2 regions of the Synechococcus sp. RS9909 genome follow, and region 1 is predicted to be linked to the other one. Evidence: predicted binding sites of a transcription regulator. Region 1 holds the regulator's gene; the other holds the start of a gene.

Region 1 (3,411 bases):
ACCTCAACCACACCGGCGCCCACAAGATCAACAACGCCCTCGGCCAGGCCTTGCTCGCCTTGCGCATGGGCAAGAAGCGGATCATCGCCGAAACCGGTGCCGGCCAGCATGGTGTCGCCACCGCCACCGTCTGCGCTCGCTTCGGCCTGGACTGCGTTGTTTACATGGGCGCCGAGGACATGCGCCGGCAGGCCCTGAATGTGTTCCGCATGCGCTTGCTGGGCGCCACGGTGCAGCCTGTCACCGCCGGCACCGCCACCCTCAAGGACGCCACCAGCGAAGCGATCCGCGACTGGGTCACCAACGTGGAGACCACCCACTACATCCTCGGATCGGTGGCGGGCCCCCATCCCTACCCGATGTTGGTGCGCGACTTCCATGCCGTGATCGGCGAGGAGACCAAGCGACAGTGCCATGAGGCCTTCGGTCGCAACCCCGACGTGCTGGTGGCCTGTGTGGGCGGGGGCTCCAACGCCATGGGGCTCTTTCACCCGTTCGTGGGCGACACCGACGTGCGCTTGGTCGGCGTGGAAGCCGCCGGCGATGGTGTCGACACGGGCCGGCACGCTGCCACGATCACGGAAGGCCGGGTGGGGGTGCTGCACGGGGCGATGAGTCTGCTGCTGCAGGATCAGGACGGCCAGGTGCAGGAAGCCCACTCGATCAGTGCGGGTCTGGATTATCCCGGTGTCGGGCCGGAGCACAGCTATCTGCGCGAGATCGGACGCGCCGAGTACGGCGCCGTCACCGATGCCCAGGCACTCGACGCACTGCAGCTGGTGAGCCGCTGTGAGGGCATCATTCCCGCCCTGGAAACCGCCCATGCCTTCGCCTGGCTGGACCAGCTCTGCCCCACCCTGCAGCAGGGCACCGAAGTGGTGCTCAACTGTTCCGGGCGAGGCGACAAGGACGTGAACACCGTGGCCGAGAAGCTGGGGGACGCCCTCGGCGGCTGACGCGCCTTCAGGACAGCAGGCGCTCCAGGGCCCGGGCCACCGAGCGAGCCGCGGCCAGACCCGTGGCGTAGGCCATGCGCATCGGTCCGATCAGGGCCACATGGCCGATGCCCTCACTGCCGCTGCGGTACGGCGCCTGAACCACCGAGAACTGCTGCAGGGCTGCTTCCGGATGCTCTTCACCGATCCACACCCCCCGTTCGGGCGGATGGTCTGCCGGCACCAGGGCGCCGGGTCGTTGGTCCACCAATTCGAGCAGGGGGCGCACCAGGCTGCTGTCGATGAATTCCGGCTGGGCGATCAGACGGGAGACCCCATGGACGAGGGCGGCGGTCTCCTCCGCTTGTTTCAGCTGTTGGTGGCTGCTGATGGCATCCTCGAGCACCCGCCCGAAGGGCTGGAGCTGCAGGGGCAGGCTGTTCCAGTCCAGGTTTCCATCCCTGCTGCTGTCGAGCTGGCGGCGGGTCCAGGTTTCCATCGCCTCCAGCTGGTGCCCTGAGCCATGGGGGAGGCGCAGATTGAGGTGGCTGGCCTGGTTGCTGCTCTCCACAAGCATCACCAGCAAGCGATCGCCGCTGCACACCAGTCGCACCGCCTGCAGGCTCGGCGTGCTCCGCTGGGGACGGGTGATCAGGCTCATCAGCCCGGTGAAGTCGGTGAGTCGCCTGGCCATCTGTTGCAGCAGATCATCAAGGGCGGCCCAACGCAGGCTGATCTGGGTGAGTTCCTGTTCCAGGTGCTGGACGGCGGCACCGGGTTTCGGCAGCAGGCAATCCACGTAGTGGCGGTAGCCTCGGGCGCTGGGCACCCGTCCGGCGGAGGTATGGGGTTGGGTCAACAGCCCCCGCTGTTCCAGGGCCCCCATCGCCGAACGCACCGTGGCGGAGCTGGCTTTGAGGCCGAAGCGCTGCACCAGGGTGCGGCTGCCCACCGGTTCGATCGTGTCCACGTAGTGATGCACCGTGGCCCGCAGGACCTCCTGTTGTCGGTTGGGGAGGGTGTCCACGGCAGCCCGATCGTCAGGGCGATGGTACGGGCGGCTTGTCAGTAGCGGGGGACGTTCGGATCCACTTCCACACTCCAGGCATCGATCCCGCCCTCGAGATTCCAGACGGTGCGGTGCGGATCCCTGGCCAGCAGCCAACAGCCGAACTGCCAGCTGCGCACCCCTGCATGACAGAGCACCACGAGGTCGGCGTCCTCACCCAGCAGGCCTGGCAAGGCGGACAGCCAGCGTTCCGACTCGCTCAGGGGCAAGTGGATCACGGGGTGGGGGAAGGGGGCGAGCGCCAGTTCCTGCTGCTCGCGCACATCCACCAATCGCAGCGGTTGCTCACTCTGCAGCCAGAGGCTGAGATCCCTGGCAGAAAGCGGTTTTGGCCGTGCGTCAGGTGTCGAATCGGTCATGGCTGAAGTCTGCTGGTTCCTGGCAAGGGTCGGCGGATGGACAAAGATGACGGCACGTGACCGCCCGCCGGCCCATGAAGGCCCGCCCATTTCTGCTCGCCGTTGCCCTGGCGGCCTTCGTTCTGCTCGGATCTGCCCTTGGCATTGGCTGGGCCATGGCCCGGCAAAGTCCGATCCGCCTCGTCGATCGCCCCCTCGCCTTGCCGCGGGCCGCCCGTTTTGTGCCCAGGGATGCGGCCCTCAGCCTGCATTGGCTGGTGGATCCCGCTCGTCTGCCCGCCTATGCCGAGGCCGTGGCGCCCATCGGTCAGCGACGTGCGGTGCGGGAGGGGATGACCCAGCTGCGCCAGGGGGTCTTCGCGCTTGCCGGGCTTGATTTCGAGGCGGAGCTGGCCGACTGGCTCGGGCCCCAGGTGAGCGTGGCCCTGCTGGAACCGGGGGGATCGGATCGATCGCCCGCCTGGGTGTTGGCCCTGGCCAGCCGTGATCAGGATGGCGCCCGCCGCTTCCTGCAACGCTTCTGGCAAACCCGCAGTCTCGCTGGCACCGATCTGCAGATCAGCCGCTACCGCGGCATCGGCGTGATCAGTGGGCGGGGGGCGCTGCTCGGTCGTGATCCCCAGCCGATCGCGACGGCGCTCATCGATGATGACCTGCTGCTGCTCGCCTCGGGCCGGGGTGCTCTGGAGCAGGCCCTGGACAGTTCCCAGCTGGATGCTGTGCATCAGCTGGGTGATCCGCAACTGCAGGCTCAGGTGCAGGAGCTCGGTCGGGGAGTGGCGCTGCTCACCGCCAGCCCGCCGGCGCTCGAGCAATGGCTCGGTCTGCCTGCCGCCGTGAGCCAGCGCGATGATCTCAACGGCATGGTGGCGGCCCTGAAGCCTGAAGGCGCCGACCTGCGACTGGATGGCCTGCTCCGGTTCCGAGCACCTGTGGTGCGCTCTGTGCGCGCGGATGCCGATGGCCATGCCCTGATCCAGGCGGCCGGTGGCCCGGCTGAGGCCCTGGCGGTGCTGGAAGCACCGGCGAACCTGATGACCGCAGGCAA
Region 2 (3,411 bases), 270 kb from region 1:
ACGAAGAAAGGTTGGGAGAGGAACTTCTCGATCTTGCGGGCGCGATCCACGGTGCGACGATCGTCTTCAGAGAGCTCATCGAGGCCGAGAATGGCGATGATGTCTTGCAGTTCCTTGTAGCGCTGCAGGGTGGACTGCACAGCACGGGCTGTGCGGTAATGCTCATCACCCACAACGGCCGGTTGCAGCATGGTGCTGGTGGAGTCGAGGGGATCCACAGCCGGATAGATCCCTTTGGAAGCAAGGGCACGGTTCAACACCGTGGTGGCATCAAGGTGGGCGAAGGTGGTAGCCGGTGCCGGGTCCGTGAGGTCGTCAGCGGGGACGTAGACCGCCTGGATCGAGGTGATCGAACCTTCGACGGTGGAAGCGACGCGCTCCTGCAGGGCGCCCACGTCGGTGCCGAGGGTCGGCTGATAGCCCACAGCGGAAGGCATGCGACCCAGCAGGGCGGAGACTTCGGATCCAGCCTGAACGAAACGGAAGATGTTGTCGATGAACAGCAGCACGTCCTGTTTGTTCACATCACGGAAGTGCTCAGCCATGGTGAGAGCTGACAGGCCCACGCGCATGCGAGCGCCGGGGGGCTCGTTCATCTGGCCGTAGCAGAGAGCCACCTTCGACTTGGAGAGGTCGTCAGCGTTGATCACACCGGAATCCTTGAATTCCTCGTAGAGATCATTGCCCTCACGGGTGCGCTCACCCACGCCACCGAACACGGATACACCACCGTGCTCCTTGGCGATGTTGTTGATCAGCTCCTGAATCAGCACGGTTTTGCCGACACCGGCGCCACCGAAAAGGCCCACCTTGCCGCCCTGGCGATAGGGCGCGAGCAGGTCGATCACCTTGATGCCGGTCTCGAACACCTTAGGCTTGGTTTCGAGTTCGGTGAGTTTGGGAGCTTCGCGGTGAATCGGCGCTGTGGCGGTCGCATTCACCGGGCCCTGTTCATCGACGGGCTCGCCGAGCACGTTGAAAATGCGTCCGAGGGTGGCTTCACCAACGGGAACCGAGATGGCGGTACCGGTGTCCACCGCTTCCATGCCACGCACCAGGCCGTCGGTGCTGCTCATGGCCACGGCGCGGACGCGATGGTCACCCAGCAACTGCTGAACCTCGGCGGTGAGTGCCACTTGCTGACCGGTGGCATTGGTGCCTTCGATCCGGAGCGCATTGAGGATCTTGGGCAACTTGCCGGCTGGAAATTCCACGTCCAGAACCGGGCCGATCACTTGGCGGACAACACCCTTGGTACCGGCGGAGGCGGGAGCAGCAGCGGCCATAAGAAAGGAGGAGTTCGCCTGAGCGGCGCAACCTTACCACCGCAATGGCTGCCGAGGTTGGGTTCGGTCACCCGCACGCCGAGGTGCTGGCGGAGTCTTGGATCGGAAGCGTAGGTTGGCACTCGTCGGCCTCGAGTGCCAGCTCGTGCCGGCCCGTGGCGCTTCGCGCCTCCTGTTCCTGCTCCTGCATTCACCCATGGCAGCTGTTTCCCTCAGCGTCTCCACCGTCAAGCCCCTTGGAGATCGCGTTTTCGTCAAAGTGTCTGAGTCGGAGGAGAAGACCGCCGGTGGCATCCTTCTGCCTGATACCGCCAAGGAAAAGCCCCAGGTGGGCGAGGTGGTCCAGGTGGGGCCCGGCAAGCGCAACGACGACGGTTCCCGTCAGGCCCCGGAAGTGGGCGTGGGCGACAAGGTGCTTTACAGCAAGTACGCCGGTACCGACATCAAGCTCGGTGGCGATGAATACGTGCTGCTGTCCGAGAAGGACATTCTCGCCGTCGTGAACTGAGGCTTCCGAGCCCCAGGCCCAATCCTCAGGATCAGGGCCTGATCGATTGACTGACCGTTTTCACATCCTCTTGTATTCCTGCCTCCCATGGCCAAGCGCATCATCTACAACGAGAACGCCCGTCGCGCGCTCGAGAAAGGCATCGACATCCTGGCCGAGTCTGTGGCCGTGACCCTCGGTCCCAAGGGCCGGAACGTGGTGCTCGAGAAGAAGTTCGGTGCTCCCCAGATCATCAACGATGGCGTCACCATCGCCAAGGAGATCGAGCTCGAGGATCACATCGAGAACACAGGTGTGGCCCTGATTCGTCAGGCTGCTTCCAAGACCAACGACGCCGCCGGTGACGGCACCACCACCGCCACCGTCCTGGCGCACGCCATGGTGAAGGCCGGTCTGCGCAACGTGGCCGCCGGTGCCAATGCGATCACCCTCAAGAAGGGCATCGACAAGGCTGCCGATTTCCTCGTCGGCAAGATCAAGGAGCACGCCAAGCCGATCAGCGACAGCAACGCCATCGCCCAGGTGGGCACCATTTCCGCCGGCAACGATGAGGAAGTGGGTCGGATGATCGCCGACGCCATGGACAAAGTCGGCAAGGAAGGCGTGATCTCCCTGGAAGAGGGCAAATCGATGACCACCGAGCTGGAGGTCACCGAGGGCATGCGTTTCGACAAGGGCTACATCTCGCCCTATTTCGCCACCGACACGGAGCGGATGGAAGCCGTCCTCGATGAGCCCTACATCCTTCTCACTGACAAAAAGATCGGTCTGGTGCAGGATCTGGTGCCCGTGCTCGAGCAGATCGCCCGCACCGGCAAGCCCCTGCTGATCATCGCGGAAGACATCGAGAAGGAAGCGCTCGCCACCCTGGTGGTGAACCGTCTGCGTGGTGTGCTGAACGTGGCTGCCGTCAAGGCACCCGGCTTCGGTGATCGCCGCAAGGCCATGCTCGAGGACATGGCTGTGCTCACCAATGGCCAGCTCATCACCGAAGATGCCGGCCTCAAGCTCGAGAACGCCAAGCTCGAGATGCTGGGCACCGCCCGTCGCGTGACCATCAATAAGGACACCACCACCATCGTGGCCGAAGGCAACGAGGTGGCCGTGAAGGCGCGCTGCGAGCAGATCAAGAAGCAGATGGACGAAACCGAGTCCACCTATGACAAAGAGAAGCTCCAGGAGCGTCTCGCCAAGCTCGCCGGTGGTGTGGCCGTGGTGAAGGTGGGTGCAGCCACCGAAACCGAGATGAAAGACAAGAAACTCCGTCTCGAAGATGCCATCAACGCCACCAAGGCGGCTGTTGAGGAGGGCATTGTTCCTGGCGGCGGTACCACCCTGGCCCATCTCGCCCCCGCGCTTGAGCAGTGGGCCGCAGGCAGCCTCAACGGTGAGGAGCTGATCGGTGCCAAAATCGTGGCGGCGGCCCTGACCGCTCCCTTGATGCGCATCGCCGAGAACGCTGGTGTCAACGGTGCTGTGGTCGCAGAAAACGTGAAGGCCAAGCCTTTCAATGAGGGCTACAACGCTGCCAACGGCGAATATGTCGACATGCTGGCTGCCGGCATTGTCGATCCCGCCAAAGTGACCCGCTCCGGACTGCAGAACGCTGCCTCCATC

The links. Region 1 encodes HrcA, which represses chaperone genes, less so after heat shock. Its sites were predicted from a motif close to TTAGCACTCNNNNNNNNNGAGTGCTAA; they were not measured.
Region 2: groES (co-chaperone GroES) is a predicted target of HrcA. The motif match lies at 1,402-1,428, and genes of this name have one in related genera.

Annotation. Positions count from the first base shown of each region.
Region 1 is NZ_CP047943.1:2,351,210-2,354,620, reverse strand. It holds gene trpB (tryptophan synthase subunit beta) at 1-956, shown strand, start outside; gene hrcA (heat-inducible transcriptional repressor HrcA) at 964-1,962, opposite strand; gene SynRS9909_RS12490 (rhodanese-like domain-containing protein) at 2,001-2,363, opposite strand; gene SynRS9909_RS12485 (DUF3352 domain-containing protein) at 2,438-3,411, shown strand, end outside.
Region 2 is NZ_CP047943.1:2,080,805-2,084,215, reverse strand. It holds gene atpD (F0F1 ATP synthase subunit beta) at 1-1,286, opposite strand, end outside; gene groES (co-chaperone GroES) at 1,483-1,794, shown strand; gene groL (chaperonin GroEL) at 1,882-3,411, shown strand, end outside.